3 regions of the Streptomyces colwelliae genome follow, and region 2 is predicted to be linked to each of the others. Evidence: riboswitches for the same ligand, from Rfam matches in the RefSeq annotation. Region 2 holds a riboswitch; each other region holds the start of a gene.
The links. A riboswitch is a leader RNA that binds a small molecule or an ion and turns the genes downstream of it on or off. The one in region 2 is predicted to bind S-adenosylmethionine.

Region 1: it holds a riboswitch for S-adenosylmethionine, as region 2 does, so the genes downstream of both, thrC (threonine synthase) here and ACNFOC_RS02210 (putative leader peptide) in region 2, are expected to answer to the same signal.
Region 3: it holds a riboswitch for S-adenosylmethionine, as region 2 does, so the genes downstream of both, ACNFOC_RS26050 (aminotransferase class V-fold PLP-dependent enzyme) here and ACNFOC_RS02210 (putative leader peptide) in region 2, are expected to answer to the same signal.

What each region holds. Positions count from the first base shown of each region.
Region 1 is NZ_JBLTJC010000176.1:13,565-19,075, reverse strand. It holds gene groL (chaperonin GroEL) at 1-1,271, opposite strand, end outside; gene ACNFOC_RS30890 (cold-shock protein) at 1,636-1,842, opposite strand; gene ACNFOC_RS30885 (MoaD/ThiS family protein) at 2,274-2,549, opposite strand; gene thrC (threonine synthase) at 2,642-3,958, opposite strand; SAM riboswitch class I at 3,976-4,132, opposite strand; gene ACNFOC_RS30875 (glucosyl-3-phosphoglycerate synthase) at 4,323-5,267, shown strand; gene ACNFOC_RS30870 (alpha,alpha-trehalose-phosphate synthase (UDP-forming)) at 5,373-5,511, shown strand, end outside.
Region 2 is NZ_JBLTJC010000005.1:77,830-83,340, reverse strand. It holds gene ACNFOC_RS02220 (ABC transporter permease) at 1-877, opposite strand, end outside; gene ACNFOC_RS02215 (ABC transporter substrate-binding protein) at 881-2,503, opposite strand; gene ACNFOC_RS02210 (putative leader peptide) at 2,741-2,866, opposite strand; SAM riboswitch class IV at 2,901-3,014, opposite strand; gene ACNFOC_RS02205 (MDR family NADP-dependent oxidoreductase) at 3,186-4,205, shown strand; gene ACNFOC_RS02200 (MerR family transcriptional regulator) at 4,236-4,676, shown strand; gene ACNFOC_RS02195 (DUF6086 family protein) at 4,902-5,348, opposite strand.
Region 3 is NZ_JBLTJC010000132.1:9,741-15,251, reverse strand. It holds gene qcrA (cytochrome bc1 complex Rieske iron-sulfur subunit) at 1-503, shown strand, start outside; gene qcrB (cytochrome bc1 complex cytochrome b subunit) at 500-2,152, shown strand; gene trpD (anthranilate phosphoribosyltransferase) at 2,287-3,351, shown strand; SAM riboswitch class IV at 3,427-3,543, shown strand; gene ACNFOC_RS26050 (aminotransferase class V-fold PLP-dependent enzyme) at 3,709-5,070, shown strand; gene ACNFOC_RS26045 (hypothetical protein) at 5,099-5,511, shown strand, end outside.

The DNA.
Region 1 (5,511 bases), on a different contig from region 2:
AAGACGTGACCGGCCTGGATGAGCGCGACGCCGCCACCGGCGACGATGCCCTCCTCGACGGCCGCCTTCGCGTTGCGAACGGCGTCCTCGATGCGGTGCTTGCGCTCCTTGAGCTCGACCTCGGTGGCCGCGCCCGCCTTGATGACGGCGACGCCACCCGCGAGCTTGGCGAGGCGCTCCTGGAGCTTCTCGCGGTCGTAGTCCGAGTCGCTGTTCTCGATCTCGGCGCGGATCTGGTTGACGCGACCGGCAACCTGGTCCGCCGAGCCCGAGCCGTCGACGATCGTCGTCTCGTCCTTGGTGATGACGACCTTGCGAGCGCGACCCAGCAGGTCCACGGTCGCGTTCTCCAGCTTGAGGCCGACCTCCTCGGAGATGACCTCGCCGCCCGTGAGGATGGCGATGTCGCCGAGCATGGCCTTGCGACGGTCACCGAAGCCCGGAGCCTTGACGGCGACGGACTTGAAGGTGCCGCGGATCTTGTTGACGACCAGCGTGGACAGGGCCTCGCCCTCGACGTCCTCGGCGATGATCAGCAGCGGCTTGCCCGACTGCATGACCTTCTCCAGGAGCGGGAGCAGGTCCTTGACGTTGGCGATCTTCGAGTTGGCGATCAGGATGTACGGGTCGTCGAGGACGGCCTCCATACGCTCCATGTCGGTGGCGAAGTACGCCGAGATGTAGCCCTTGTCGAAGCGCATACCCTCGGTGAGCTCAAGCTCAAGACCGAAGGTCTGGGACTCCTCGACGGTGATGACGCCTTCCTTGCCGACCTTGTCCATCGCCTCGGCGATGAGCTCGCCGATCTGGGTGTCGGCGGCGGAGATGGAGGCCGTAGAAGCGATCTGCTCCTTGGTCTCCACGTCCTTGGCCTGCTCCAGCAGGGCACCGGAGACGGCCTCGACGGCCTTCTCGATACCGCGCTTGAGGGCCATCGGGTTGGCGCCCGCGGCTACGTTGCGCAGACCCTCCTTGACGAGGGCCTGGGCGAGGACGGTCGCGGTGGTCGTACCGTCACCGGCGACGTCGTCCGTCTTCTTGGCGACTTCCTTGACCAGCTCGGCGCCGATCTTCTCGTACGGGTCCTCGAGCTCGATCTCCTTGGCGATGGAAACACCATCGTTGGTGATCGTGGGGGCGCCCCACTTCTTCTCGAGGACGACGTTGCGGCCCTTGGGGCCAAGGGTGACCTTGACGGCGTCGGCGAGCTGGTTCATCCCGCGCTCGAGACCGCGCCGTGCCTCCTCGTCGAACGCGATGATCTTGGCCATGTGAAGTGGTCCTCCCGGACTGGGGTGGATTGCTCCGGACCGCGCTGGCGCCCGCGACGGACGGCCTGCCTGCCCCGTGGTTCCTTGCACCACCTGGCCTGCGGGCCTCACCGACCCGGTCCTTCGTTATCACTCTCACCTTCAGAGTGCTAACGCCAATGATTAGCACTCGGCATGGTCGAGTGCAAGCGGCTCCCAGGTTCTGGCACCCACTCCGACCCCCGCTCCAGCCCCCGCGCCGGCCCCGCTCCGACCTCCGGCTCCGGGCATGACGAAGGGCCCGTACCCCAGGAGGTGACCCCCCAGGAGTACGAGCCCTTCGGTGAGGAACGAAGAACGTCGCTGCTGTTCGTCGGCGCGTGCTTCAGCTGGTCGCGAGCCGGACCATGTCCGCCTGCGGCCCCTTCTGACCCTGCGAGATCTCGAAATCGACCCGCTGACCCTCTTCCAGGGTGCGGTAGCCGTCCATCTGAATCGCGCTGTAGTGGACGAAAACATCCGCACCACCGTCGACCGCGATGAAGCCGTACCCCTTCTCCGCGTTGAACCATTTGACGGTGCCCTGAGCCATGCCTAACTCCCCTATTACTGGCCCTTGCACGGACCCGCACTTCGCGGATCCGGGTCAGACCTCACCCCCCACAGGTTTGGGGGCGTGCGCCGGAACGCGTCGACCGCGGCCGAATGTATCTGTCCAACTGCCGTCTGCAACAGGTCAATCAGACGAGAATTCAGGGCAGGACCGGTCGGGAATTTACGGAGAATTCGTCCGACTTCAGGGCAAGTCGGGCCCGATAAAGGGAACATAACGCGCAAAAGGTCTGCACACTTTGGCTACTTCTCATCGCACGCGGAGCCGGTACTCATATGCGTCCGGCATGCGGAGTGGAGCGGGTTCCCCAACTGTACCCCGCTCAACCCTACAGAATTGCCCCCTCCGCTTCTCTCACGGAGGGGGCAATTCTATGAACTCTTGGTAATCGGCGTTACCGAGGGTAATTATCAGCCACCGGCGACGGCCGGAATGATCGACACCCCGGCCCCGTCCGGAGTGGCCGTCTCCAGCCCCTGCTCGAACCGCACGTCGTCATCGTTCACATACACGTTGACGAACCGCCGCAGCTTGCCCTGATCGTCGAGTACGCGGGCAGAGATCCCCGTGTGGTTCTTCTCAAGGTCGCTGATGACCTCGGCGAGGGTGGCACCTTCGGCGGTCACCTCGGCCTGCCCGCCGGTATAGGTGCGGAGAATGGTAGGGATGCGGACACTAACGCTCATGCTGATGACCTCCGGTCAGGTGCGGCTTTTGCTTTTAGGGGCGCGGGGAACTGCGCGACCAGCCCCCACCGGGCCCGCAGACGACAACGACGCTAGGACGCGAGTCCAGCTTCCCTGAACGACTCAAGACTCGGGCGAATCGTCGCGGTGAGCCCAGTACCGGCAACCGCATCCAACGTCTTGAGCCCGTCGCCCGTGTTGAGGACCACCGTCGTGAGGGTCGGGTCCAACAGCCCGTTCTCGATCAGCTTCTTCGCCACACCAACGGTCACCCCACCCGCGGTCTCCGCAAAGATCCCCTCGGTCCGCGCCAGCAACTTGATCGCGTCGACAACCTGCTCGTCGTTGACGTCCTCGACAGCCCCACCGGTCCGCCGGGCGATGTCCAGCACATAAGGACCATCCGCCGGGTTCCCGATCGCCAGCGACTTCGCGATGGTGTTGGGCTTCTGCGGCCGTACGACGTCATGCCCGGCCTTGTACGCGACGGAAACCGGCGAACACCCCTCCGCCTGCGCGCCGAAGATCTTGTACGGCTTGTCCTCGACGAGCCCGAGCTTGATCAGCTCCTGCAAGCCCTTGTCGATCTTCGTGAGCTGCGATCCGGAGGCGATCGGTACGACCAGCTGGTCCGGGAGCTGCCACCCCAGCTGCTCGCAGATCTCGTACGCGAGCGTCTTGGAGCCCTCGGCGTAGTACGGCCGCAGGTTGACGTTGACGAACCCCCAGCCCTCGCCCGCCGGGTCACCGATCAGCTCGGAGCAGAAGCGGTTCACGTCGTCGTAGTTGCCCTCGATGCCGACGAGCTCGCCGCCGTAGATCGCGGCCATGACGACCTTGCCCTGCTCCAGGTCGTGCGGGATGAACACGCAGGAGCGGAAGCCGGCCCGGGCGGCGGCGGCACCGACGGCGCCGGCGAGGTTGCCGGTGGAGGAGCAGGAGAGGGTGGTGAAGTTGAAGGCGCGGGCGGCCTCGATGGCCTGGGCGACGACGCGGTCCTTGAAGGAGTGCGTCGGGTTGCCGGAGTCGTCCTTGACGAACAACTTGCCCGCGTCGACGCCCAGTTCGCGGGCGAGGTTGTCGGCCTGGACGAGCTTGGTCCAGCCGGGGTTGATGTTCGGCTTGTCGGCCACGTCGGCGGGGACGGGCAGCAGGGGCGCGTAACGCCAGATGTTCGCGGGGCCCGCTTCGATGCGCTTGCGGAGCTCTTCGGTGTCGTAGGCCGAGAAGTCGTAGGCGATCTCCAGCGGGCCGAAACACTCCTCGCAGGCGAAGACCGGACCGAGCGGGACGCGGTGTCCGCACTCGCGGCAGGACAGCGCGGTGGCGGGGCCGAGATCGACGGCGTTCGCGGAGTTCGTGTCCGTGTTCGTGGAGTTCGTGGTGCTTGCGACAGTCTGCGCAGCCATGGAGGGGAGGCCCTTTCTCCTCATCTTCCTCACGACGCATCTCGCCGTGAGACGGATTTGGCACCTTCCCGAGCCGGGAGCCTCACCACGTCAGCGTGTAGCTGCGTGCCAAGACCGGCTGGAGGGTTGCCGGGGCTTCATCGGGCCGTATCCCTCTGCCCCTCTGGATGAGCGGTGTTCAGTTGTGTATGCGGTTGTGTCACTTGCGTGAGCGTTGACGACCCCCGACATGCGATGGTCATCAGCGTTGTTCAAGACTGTAACCGAAGGCCAGGACAGTTGAGTGAGCCGTCCGAACCGCGAGATGGATCACACACACAACGTGACCACTACTCGCCGAGAGAACGCAGAGGAGCCGCGCAACGTGCTGAAGGAAGTCGAGCACTGGCTGAGCACCCGCTCCTGGTCCATGACCGACCGGCCGCTCCACAAGATCCTGGCCGCGAAGCACCGTACGGGCCAGTCGGTGTCCGTCGTGCTGCCCGCGCTCAACGAGGAAGCGACGGTCGGCGAGATCGTCGCGATCATCCGTCACGACCTCATGCAGCAGGTCCCGCTCGTCGACGAGATCGTCGTCGTCGACTCCGGGTCCACCGACCGCACCTCCGAGGTGGCCGCCGCGGCGGGCGCCCGGGTCGTGCACCGTGACGACATCCTGCCCCGCATACCCGCCGTGCCCGGCAAGGGCGAGGTGCTGTGGCGCTCGCTGCTGGTCACCAGCGGCGACATCGTCGCCTTCGTCGACGCGGACCTGAAGGAGTTCTCCTCCGACTTCGTCACCGGGATCGTGGGCCCGCTGCTCACCGACCCCGGCGTCGACCTCGTCAAGGCGATGTACGACCGCCCGCTCGGCGGCGCGGCCGGCCAGGGCGGCCGGGTCACCGAGATGATGGCCCGCCCGCTGCTGAACATGCACTGGCCGCAGCTGGCCGGTTTCGTGCAGCCGCTCGGCGGCGAGTACGCGGCCCGCCGCTCCCTGCTCGAACAACTGCCGTTCCCCGTCGGGTACGGCATCGAGCTGGGCATGCTCGTCGACGCGCTGCACCTGGTGGGCCTGGACGCCCTCGCCCAGGTCGACGTGGGCGTGCGCAAGCACCGGCACCAGGACGGGCAGGCCCTGGGCCGGATGGCCGCGCAGATCTACCGCACGGCACAGCTGAGGCTGGCCCGCGGTCACCTCATCCGGCCGTCCCTGACCCAGTTCGAGCGGGGTCCGGACGGCTTCGAGCCGCGCACGTACTCCGTGGACACGGAGGAACGCCCGCCGATGGCGGACATCACCGAGTACCAGTCACGCAAGGTCGCATAACCGCACAGTTACAGACGCTCACGGACGGTCGTATACGGACTCATACAGTCCGCCGACGGCCGTCCGTACGTTTGAGCGTTTCCGGGCCGGGCTAGGTTGTGGCGTATGGCTTCCACGGCTTCTACGGCTTCCACGCCCCCTCGCGGTGCTGCTCAGGTGCTCGTCGCGTCCAATCGCGGTCCCGTCTCGTACGAGGTGGGCGACGACGGTTCGCTGCGCGCCAGGCGGGGTGGCGGCGGGCTGG
Region 2 (5,511 bases):
TCACCACGAAGATCAGCGCCCCGAACACCACCACCCCCTGGACCAGCGGGATGTCCTGGGCCGTGACCGCGGCGGCCGTCACCCGGCCGAGGCCGTCGCGCGAGAACACCGTCTCGACGACCACCGAACCGGCGATCAACTGCCCCACCAGCAGCCCCACGACCGTCAACGCCGGCAGGGACGCGTTGCGCAGGGCGTGCCGCAGATGGACCCGCCACCGGCCGGCGCCCTTGGCGCGGGCGGTCTCCACATAGGCCTGGTCCAGTGCCGTGAGGAGGCTCTTGGCCAGTACTTGGGCGACCTGCGCGCCGGTCGGGATCGCCAGGGTCACGGCCGGCAGGACCAGCCCCCGCAGCCCGTCGTTGCCGAAGGCCGGGAACCAGTGCAACCGGAAGGAGAAGGACTCCACGAGCAGCAGACCGGTCCAGAACGTCGGTACGGACACCCCCAACGGCGGCAACGACAGCAGCAGTTGGCGCAGCCAGCGCCGCGAGGTGTACGTCGCCAGCACAGCCAGACCGCCGCCCAGGACCACCGCGAGCAGCAGCGCCGCTCCGGTCAGCTGAAGTGTCTGGGGCAGCGCGTCGGCCAGCGTCGAGGTCACGGGCCGGCCGGTGGAGACCGCGTCGCCGAAGTCCCCGCGCACCGCCTTGCCGAGGTAGTCGGCGTACTGCACCAGGATCGGCTTGTCGAAGCCGTACTCGTGCCGCAACGCCGCGAGTTGGGCCGGATCGACCTGCCCGGAATCCATTCCGGCACCGGCCATCGCCGTGACCGGATCGCCGGGCAGGAAGTCCAGGATCAGGAAGGACACCGTGTAGGCCGCCCACAGCACCCCGACGGCCTGGGCGAGTCGTTTGATCGCGTAGCGGCGCATGGGTCAGCCGATCCAGGTGTCGTGGAGCTGGATCCGGCTGGAGGCGTCGAAGTTCAGGCCGTGCACCTTCGTCGCCACGCCGATCTGGCTCTGGAGTTCCACCACCGGTGCGTAGTAGGCGTTCCGCACGATCAACTCCTGTGCCTGCTCGACGAGTTGGGCGCGCTTCGTGGTATCCGTGGTCGCCGCCTGCTGGGTCAGCGGGGTGTCCAGCGGGCCCGCCGTGACGCGGTAGAAGTTGGCCAGCTCGGTGGAGAAGGAGCTGCGCAGGATGTCCGGGTCGGCACGGGTCACGTTGCCCCACGCCGCGTCGTAGTCACCCGACTGGAGCGTCGGGGCGAGCTGGGTGACCTGGAGCTGCTTGAGCGTCAGGCCGACACCGACGGCCTTGAGTTGCTGCTGGATCAGCTCCAACGCGGGCTGGTTGGTCGCCGAGTTGGGGATCCAGTCGACCGTCAGGCTCAGCTTCTTGCCGTCCTTCGTGCGGATGCCGTCGTTGCCGGTCTTCCAACCGGCCGCGTCCAGAAGGGACTTCGCCTTGGCCGCGTCGGTCGTCAGGTCCGAGGAGAGGTCCGTGTAGTCGGGTGTGGTGTGCGCCAGGATGCTGGTCGCGGGCTGGGTTCCGGTCGGGAACACGGTGTCGGCGATCTGCTTGCGGTCGATGGCCAGCCCGATGGCCTGGCGTACCCGTGCGTCCTTCAGGGCCGGCCGTGAGTTGTTGAAGGCCAGGCCGAACACCACGCCGGGGTTGGCCCGCCGCTGAAGGGTGACCTGGCCGCCCTTGAGGGCCGCCTCGTTGGCTTTTCCGACGCTGCTGATCGCGTCCACCTGCCCGGACTGGAGGCTGCCGGCCCGTACCCCCGCCTCGGGTACGACCTTGAAGACCACCTTGTCCAGGTAGGCCTCGCCGCTCTTGTGCCACAGCGAGGAACCCCAGGCGTACCCGGTGCGCCTGGCCAGCGTGACCGACTGGTTCTGCACGTACTGCTTCAGCACGAAGGGCCCGGAGCCGACCACTCCCTGGCTGCACTTCAGCTGCGGGGACTTCTTCACGCTTGCCGAGGACTCGATGCCCAGCGAGTGCGTCGAAGTCGCTTGCAGGAACTGGGCGTTGGGCTGCTGGAAGGCCACCTTGACGGTGAGCGGGTCGACCACGGTGGTGCTCTTGACGCCGCTCAGATAGCCCTCGGCGAGGGTCCCCAGGGCGCCGAGTTCCGGCACCGCGTCGAAGTTGTCCTTGACCACCTGCGCGGTCAGCTCGGACCCGTCGCTGAAGGTCACACCCGATCTGAGGTGGAAGGTGAACGTGGTCGCGTCGGAACTGATGTCCCAGCTCTTCGCCAGCCAGGGCACGATCTTGCCGGTCCCGGGGTCCTGGTCGGTGAGGGAGTCCACGACCTGACGCACCGAGTAGATGGTGTCGTTGCTGGCCACCTGCTGCGGATCCACGCAGCCGGCGTCGGAGCCCACGGCGAAGGTCAGGGTGCCACCGGACTTCGCCGGTCCGCTGCCGCCGTCCGAGCCGCCGCTGCTGCCGGACCCGCAGGCGGTGAGCAGGACGCTGGTGGTCAGGAGGGCGGTCAGAGCCGCCCATCGGGTGGGGCGGATGTCCGGATGTGCTCTCACGGAGGGTGCTCCTACTCGTGTCACTACGCATGGGGTGCCCCGCGGATCACGGCTGCGCGCACGGGCGCGCCGCTCCGGTCGGCGCAACGCCGATGACGGGCAGTGCAGTTGGGGATGCAGGGAGGGAAAGGGCGCGGCGGTTGCGGCACATGTCCGTGAACTCGGACAGGACCGCGAGAGGCTGCGGGGAAACGCCTACGGGCCGCGACAGACGTCAGACGGACGTGGTCAAGGCGGTCAGGCGCGACACAGACAGCTGGTGAAGCGCTGCAGGTCGATGTGGCGGCGGCGCGAGAACCGGGAGAACACCGTCGCGGCCGTCAGGGAGGCGGGGGAGACACTCGGGTCACTGCTGTGTCGCACGACCGTCCTCCACATCTCCGGCCCCGGCCACAGGGTCTCGCGCTTGCAGAGATCCTCGGTGATCCTGCCGGGCTTTCACCTGGAGCACCCCACCGCGTCGGAGGGTTGCCGGTCAGCTAGCCAGGGCTTGACGCTGACACTCGATGCCGATCGTGATCGTACGGAGCGACGTCGTCGTACGTCAATGGCAGGTTCGGACAGGTGAGCGGCGGCGACCGGGCGGTCGGCTCCGGCTTGCCCTTGACGTGCGCGTCAACTTCTAACGTCGGGGGCGCCGCGCGAGGTGTGCGGCCGTCAACAACCCTTCAGGAGCCCGTAGATGTCTCCGTCGAACATCCCCGCCACGCATCGCGAGGTGCGTCTCGCCGCCCGTCCCGAACGCGCCCTCGATCCGGACCACTTCGCCGTGATGGAGGTTCCCGTTCCGCAACCGGGACCTGGGCAGGCGCTGGTACGCAACCGCCTGATGAGCGTCGCCGCCTCCCTGCGCACCCTGATGCGGGGGGACGCGGGCATGCCTATGCCGTCGTTCGAGGTCGGCCGGCCGTTGTCTGCTCCGGCCGTCGGCGAGGTGGTGACGGCTCCCGAGGGCGGGACACTGCGCCCCGGTGATCTGGTGTCGCACTGGGCGGGGTTCCGCGAGTACGCCGTGGTGGAGGCCGACGCGGTGCAGCCCGTCGACCTGACGGTCCTGCCTGACCTGGTCGCGTACCTTTCGCAGGGGCCGTCCGCGTGGATCGGCGTCGTCCGGGGAGCCGAAGTACGCGACGGGGACACGGTGTTCGTCTCCGGCGCGGCGGGCGGACTCGGCACCCTGGCCGGGCAGTTCGCCCGCCTGCGCGGGGCGGACCGGGTCATCGGCAGCACCAGTTCACAGCGCAAGGCGGACTACCTGGTCGAGACACTGGGGTACGACGCGGTCGTGCTGCGCGGGGCGGGCCCGATCGAGGACCAGTTGCGCAAAGCAGCCCCCGAAGGCATCGACGCGGTCGTGGACACCGTCGGCGGGGAGCAGTTGCGAGCCGCGCTGGCCCTGGCCCGTCCTGGTGCCCGGGTGGGGCTGATCGGAGCGCTCTCCGCACAGGTGTCGGGCGAGAACACGGCGCCCGTCGAGATCGACACCTACTCGCTCATCGTGCGGGGGATCCAGCTCCGCGGCGTCAACGGCGCGCGCCACCGGGACGCACTGGCGGAATACCCGGAGACGTTCGGCCGTTGGCTCCGCGAGGGCTCGGTCACCGTCCCGCACACCCGCCTGTCCGGAATCGACCAGGCACCCCGGGCCATGATGGAACTGCTCGAAGGACACCACATCGGCACGGTGGTCGTGGAGTTGTAGTCGCCGGCCACCCGACTCCCGGAGGACGGAATGCGCATCGGCGACGCGGCGGCGGCCGTGGGTGTCACCACCCGCACCCTGCGCTACTACGAGCAGCGCGGCCTGGTCACGGCACGGCGTACGGCGTCGGGACAGCGGGAGTACGGCGAGGATGACGTACGCCGACTCCACGCCGTCCGCGGGCTGTTGGACTCCGGCCTCACCATCGGCGATGTGCGTCGCCTCATCGACATCATCGACGCGCTGCCCGACAGCCCGACCGTGCCGCAGGTCCGCCCGGGTCCCTATTCGGAGAAGTGCGTCGTCCCGCAGGTGGCTATCCGGCGTCTGGCCGAACTCGACGCCCGCATCCGCCAGCTGACGGAGTTGCGCGACCGCCTCGCCGACGGGCTCGACCTACGGTTCGGTGTCCTGGTCGGCCAACTCATCGGCCTGGACGGCCCCATGAGCGATGCCCGGACCGGTTCCTGACACCGCCGGACCTTGGAGACGGATGGGTCGCCGCCGTGCAGGTGGCGTTTCCGGTGGTTGAGGATCGTGGGTTCCGGGCTGCTGCGGACGGCAACGGATAGTGCGGGAAGCGGCCGTGGGCGTATCCGCGATCGGGGCTTTGGCCGGGCTGTGCCGGCGTGAGGTGGAAACGGCAGGCTGGTTCAGGGAGTTGGGGCGGCGAGGGGCGGTCCTGGGTGTGCCGGTTCAGCGGGCCATCCAGCGGTCGATCTCCCGCGCCCGGGTGTCCAGCGTGGTGGCGACGGCGGTCGGCGCGGTCCTGGGGTCGGCGGGGACCTGGATGTCGTACTGGACGCGACTACCGATGTGGCCGGCTTCCGGTTCCGGTATCGCCACCTCGATTCCGGCGCGCCGCGCGAGTGCGACCGCCGTTGCCACGAACCCCTCGGAGAGCGCGAGGATCACGGAGTGGCCTGTCCGGCAGTGGCAGGCGACCAGCTCGCGTACGAACTCCGCGTAGGTGGCCGGATCGACCTCGAGTGTGTCCGGGTCGCCCTGATGCTTGCCCTGGCCGATTCCCGAGGGCAGGTTCAACTCCGCCTCGAAGACTTCGAGTTGCCGTAGGAAGAGGCGTCCGGCGCCGTTCGACGGGTTCCACAGTGTCTTGTCACCGATGTCGAAGTACATGCTCATTGTCGATCCCCCTGCTCAATAGCCCTTCGGCGCAGGGTAGAAGATCGGGTGGGTAGTGGGCACTTGGGTATCTCGGTGCCTGATGCCTGATGCCTGATGCCTGATGCCTGATGCCTGATGCCTGATGCCTGATGCCTGATGCCTGATGCCTGATGGGATTTGC
Region 3 (5,511 bases), on a different contig from region 2:
TGGGCCCGCTGCCCGGGACCAAGCTTCGCCACACCATCTGGTCCAAGGGCAAGCTGCTCGTCAACATGAACACGAACCTGCCGCTGCGTCCCTCGGACGTGGCCGTCGGCTCGCTCACCTTCGCCAAGCCCGAGGGCCTGGAGGAGACCGACGAGGAGTTCCAGACCGAGATCGCCAAGGCGGCGCTGATGATCGTCCGGCTCCAGCCGGAGAACATCAAGGACAAGCGCGAGCTGGAGTGGGCGCACGAGGGCATCGTCGCCTTCTCGAAGATCTGCACCCACGTGGGCTGCCCGATCTCCTTGTACGAGCAGCAGACGCACCACGTGCTGTGCCCGTGCCACCAGTCCACCTTCGACCTCTCCGACGGGGCCCGAGTGATCTTCGGCCCGGCCGGTCACGCCCTGCCGCAGCTGCGCATCGGCGTGAGCGACGAGGGTTACCTCGAAGCGCTCGGCGACTTCGAGGAGCCCGTCGGTCCTGCATTCTGGGAGCGCGGATGAGCACCAACGAGACGCACACACCGGCCGCCGCGGCGGGCGAGCGGCGCGACAAAGCACCGGCCGGCGAGCGTGTCGCCGACTGGGCGGACGGACGCCTGGGGATCTACTCCCTGGCCAAGTCCAACATGCGCAAGATCTTCCCCGACCACTGGTCGTTCATGTTGGGCGAGGTCTGCCTCTACAGCTTCATCATCATCATCCTCACGGGTGTGTATCTGACGCTGTTCTTCCACCCGTCGATGAACGAGGTGACCTACCACGGCAGCTATGTCCCGCTCCAGGGGCAGCTGATGTCGGAGGCCTTCAACTCGACGATGCACATCTCCTTCGATGTGCGCGGTGGTCTGCTGATCCGGCAGATCCACCACTGGGCGGCGCTGATCTTCCTCGCCGCCATGTTCGTGCACATGATGCGCGTGTTCTTCACGGGCGCGTTCCGCAAGCCGCGTGAGGTCAACTGGCTGTTCGGCTTCCTGCTGTTCGTCCTGGGCATGTTCACCGGCTTCACCGGTTACTCGCTCCCGGACGACCTGCTCTCCGGCACCGGTGTCCGCTTCATGGAGGGCGCGGTCCTGTCCGTGCCGATCGTCGGCACGTACCTGTCGTTCTTCCTCTTCGGCGGCGAGTTCCCGGGCGGCGACTTCGTCGCGCGGTTCTACTCGATCCACATCCTGCTGCTGCCGGGCATCATGCTCGGCCTGGTGGTCGGCCACCTGATCCTGGTCTTTTACCACAAGCACACGCAGTTCGCGGGCCCCGGAAAGACGAACAACAACGTCGTCGGCATGCCGTTGCTGCCGGTCTACATGGCCAAGGCCGGAGGCTTCTTCTTCCTGGTCTTCGGTGTCATCGCGGCCGTCGCGGCGATCGCCTCGATCAACCCGATCTGGGCCATGGGTCCCTACCGACCGGACATGGTGTCCACGGGCGCCCAGCCCGACTGGTACATGGGCTTCTCCGAGGGCCTGATCCGCTTCATGCCGGGCTGGGAGATCAACTTCTGGGGTCACACGCTCGTCCTGGGTGTGTTCATCCCGCTGATCATCTTCCCGCTGGTCCTGGTCGCGATCGCGGTCTACCCGTTCATCGAGTCCTGGGTCACCGGCGACAAGAGCGAGCACCACATCCTGGACCGCCCGCGCAACGTCCCGACCCGTACGGCCTTCGGTGCCGCGTGGATCTCGTGGTACTTCGTCCTGCTCGTCGGTGGCGGCAACGACATCTGGGCCACGCACTTCCACCTGTCGATCAACTCGATCACCTGGGCTGTGCGCGTCGGCTTCTTCGTGGTGCCGGTGCTGGTCTTCATCGCCACCAAGCGGGTCTGCCTCGGCCTTCAGCGCCGCGACAAGGACAAGGTGCTGCACGGCCGCGAGTCGGGCATCATCAAGCGCCTGCCGCACGGTGAGTTCGTCGAGATCCACGAGCCGCTCAGCCAGGACGCGCTGCACACGCTCACCGCGCACGAGCAGTACGTGCCGGCCGCGATCGGCGCGACCGTCGACGAGAACGGTGTCGAGCGCAAGGTGAAGGGTTCCGAGAAGCTGCGCGCCAAGCTGAGCGAGGCGTACTACGGCGAGGAGTCCCAGATCCCCAAGCCCACCGTCGAGGAGTACAAGGAGATCACGAGCGGCCACGGCCACCACTGATCGCTGAGGCGTCGCCACGCCACAGTCGAAGGGCCCCGTCCGAACACCGGACGGGGCCCTTCGCCGTGCCTGCGGCTGGATAGGGTGGGGGAGGTCTTTCGAACCATGTTTCTACGACACTCAGGAGCGGCCGTATGAGCGCTGTGACCCCCGCTGGAGGCGACACCGCGGCGGCCCGTTCCTGGCCCGACGTACTGAGCGCGCTGCTGGCCGGACAGGACCTGAGCACCGCCGACACGGCGTGGGCGATGGACCGCATCATGAGCGGCGAGGCGGCCGACGCCCAGATCGCGGGCTTCCTGATGGCGTTGCGGGCCAAGGGCGAGACCGTCGAGGAGATCAACGGCCTCGTCGAGACGATGTACGCCCACGCGAAGCCGCTGCACATCCCGGGACCCGCCGTCGACATCGTCGGCACGGGCGGTGACCGGGCCAAGACGGTCAACATCTCGACGATGTCCGCCATCGTGATCGCCGGCGCCGGTGCGAAGGTCGTCAAGCACGGCAACCGTGCCTCGTCCTCGGCGAGCGGTTCCTCCGACGTGCTGGAGCGGCTCGGCATCAACCTGGAGCTGTCGCCCGAGCGGGTCGCGCAGGTGGTGGAGGAGGCCGGGATCACGTTCTGTTTCGCGGCCAAGTTCCACCCCACGATGCGGTTCGCGGGCGCGGTCCGGCGGGACCTGGGCGTGCCGACCGCGTTCAACCTCCTCGGCCCGCTCACCAACCCGGCCAAGGTCACCTCCTCGGCGGTCGGCTGCTTCGACACCCGCATGGCCGGGCTCATCGCGGGCGTGCTGGCCGAACGCGGCTCCTCCGCGCTGGTGTTCCGCGGCGACGACGGTCTCGACGAGCTGACGACCACGGCCACCTCCCGGGTGTGGATCGTCCGCGAAGGCAAGGTCACCGAGGAGGCCTTCGACCCGCGGGACGTCGGCCTCGAACTGGTCCCCGTGGAAGCCCTGCGCGGCGCCGACCCCGAGTACAACGCGGACGTCGCCCGCCGCCTCCTGGACGGCGAGACGGGCCCGGTACGAGAGGCCGTACTGCTGAACTCGGCGGCGGCCCTGGTGGCGCTGGAGGCCGGGGACGGGCCGTTGGCGGACCGGATCCGGGCCGGGATGGTGAAGGCCGCGGAGTCGATCGACTCGGGCGCCGCGAAGAGCACCCTGGAGCGCTGGGCGGCAGCCAGCAACGCGTAGCGGGCGTCGGTCGTCGTCCCGCGATCCGGACACGGGTTGCGGGGCGACGATCACATCGCGTAAGTTTTCCGACCAGGTCATGAGTGACAGTCATGAGGCCCCGGCCGACTGTCCGGCAACCCTCCGTCCGTGGCGGGGTGCCCCGGGTGAAGACCAGGCCGTAGGCAGCGAGGTCTGCGGCAAGCGCGGGCCCCTCGAAAGACACCAGGGGTCCTGGTCTCGAGGGAGTTCTCTGTGAGCAAGCGAATGCGATAGGGCGCGAAGCCCCCACCTCCGCACATCCCCCTTCACCCTTTCCTGCGCCGTAGCTCTGTCCGCTCGCGCAGTGAATTCGCCTGCTTCTCACGGGAGTTCGCCATGTCTGTCTCCACCGCTGCCGCCGCCCAGACCATTTGTGACCAGCTGCCCGTTCTCGGCCGGGATGTCACCGTCCCGCTCGTCACGGGCGGCGAAGTCACCTACGCGGCGCTCGACTACGCGGCCAGCGCCCCCGCCCTCCAGCGCGTCTGGGACGACGTGGCGGCCTACGCCCCGTACTACGGCAGCGTCCACCGCGGCGCCGGTTACCTCTCGCAGCTCTCCACCGACCTGTTCGAGAACGCCCGCAAGACGGTCGAGGAGTTCCTGGACTGCCGCCCCGACGACCAGCTGATCTTCACCCGCTCCACCACGGACTCCCTGAACCTCCTCGCCGCGGCCCTCCCCGCCGACTGCCAGGTCTTCGTCTTCGAGACCGAGCACCACGCGTCCCTGCTCCCGTGGAAGGACGCCCGGGTCACCTACCTCAACGCCCCGCGCACCCCGGCCCAGGCGGTCGAGACCCTGGAGCAGGCCCTCGCCGCCCGCGACCCCTACGGCCCGGCCCTGGTCTGCGTCACCGGCGCCTCGAACGTCACCGGCGAGCTGTGGCCGGTCCGCGAACTGGCCGCCGCCGCGCACGCCCACGGCGCCCGGATCGTCCTGGACGCCGCCCAACTCGCCCCGCACCACCCGGTGTCCGTCCAGGACCTCGACGTCGACTGGATCGCCTTCTCCGGCCACAAGCTCTACGCCCCCTTCGGCTCGGGCGTCCTCGCCGGCCGCGCCGACTGGCTCCAGGCGGCCGACCCCTACCTCGCGGGCGGCGGCGCCAGCCGCAAGGTCACCCGGCGCGAGGACGGGGGAGTGGACGTGGAGTGGCACGACAGCGCCGCCCGCCACGAGGCCGGCTCCCCGAACGTCATCGGCGCCTACTCCATCGCGTCGGCCTGCAAGGCGCTCACCGAGGCGGGCTTCGACACGCTGGTCGCGCGCGAGCAGCACCTGATCGAGAAGGTACGGGCGGGCCTGGCCGGGGTCCCGGAGGTGCGCGTCCTGTCGTTGTTCGGCGACGACGCCCCGCGCGTGGGCGTGATCTCCTTCGTGGTCGACGGCTGGAACAGCTCCCACTTCGCCGCCGCCCTCTCCGCCGAGTACGGCATCGGCGTCCGCGACGGCCTCTTCTGCGCCCACCCCCTGGTCCGCACCCTCCTGGGCACCGACCCCCAGACCCAGGGCGAGTGCGGCGCCCCCGAGGCAGCCCCGGGCGAGAAGTCCCTCAACGCCATCCGGGTCAGCTTCGGCGCGGGAACCCCGGACGAGCACGTCGAGCGGTTCGTGACGGCGGTACGGGAGCTCGTGACCGACGGTGCGAAGTGGAACTACCGTACGGAGAACGGCCGTTGCGTGCCGGCCGTGTGATGATCCTGCGGTGGGGATTCCACCTGCGGTGAGCGAAACGGCGGAGGCCGAAGGCCTGGGCGAGCCGTTGATCGAGGCGGTCGTACGGCGTGCGCCACGTCTCCTCGGCGGCAGGCCTGTCTACCTGTACCAGGAGGGGCTCGTCCTCGTCCCCGGTGCGCGGGTCCGTCGCTGGGTGGACGTGACCCGTTGGCGTTCCACCATGGACCTGACCTTCCGGCGCGACGAGCAGCACAGCATCGCCTGGTACACCTTCGGCCACCGGCACCTGCTGCGGTTCGGAGACGAGGTCGAACAGGGCTTCGTCCTCGACGAATGGCAGATCGTGGAGACGGACGAGGAACGCCCCGAGAACCAGTGGATACGGTCCGTCGTGGACCATGTCCGGCAGCGCGTGGCGGACGCCCAGGTGCCCTCGATGCTGGACCGGCTCGGGGCGGG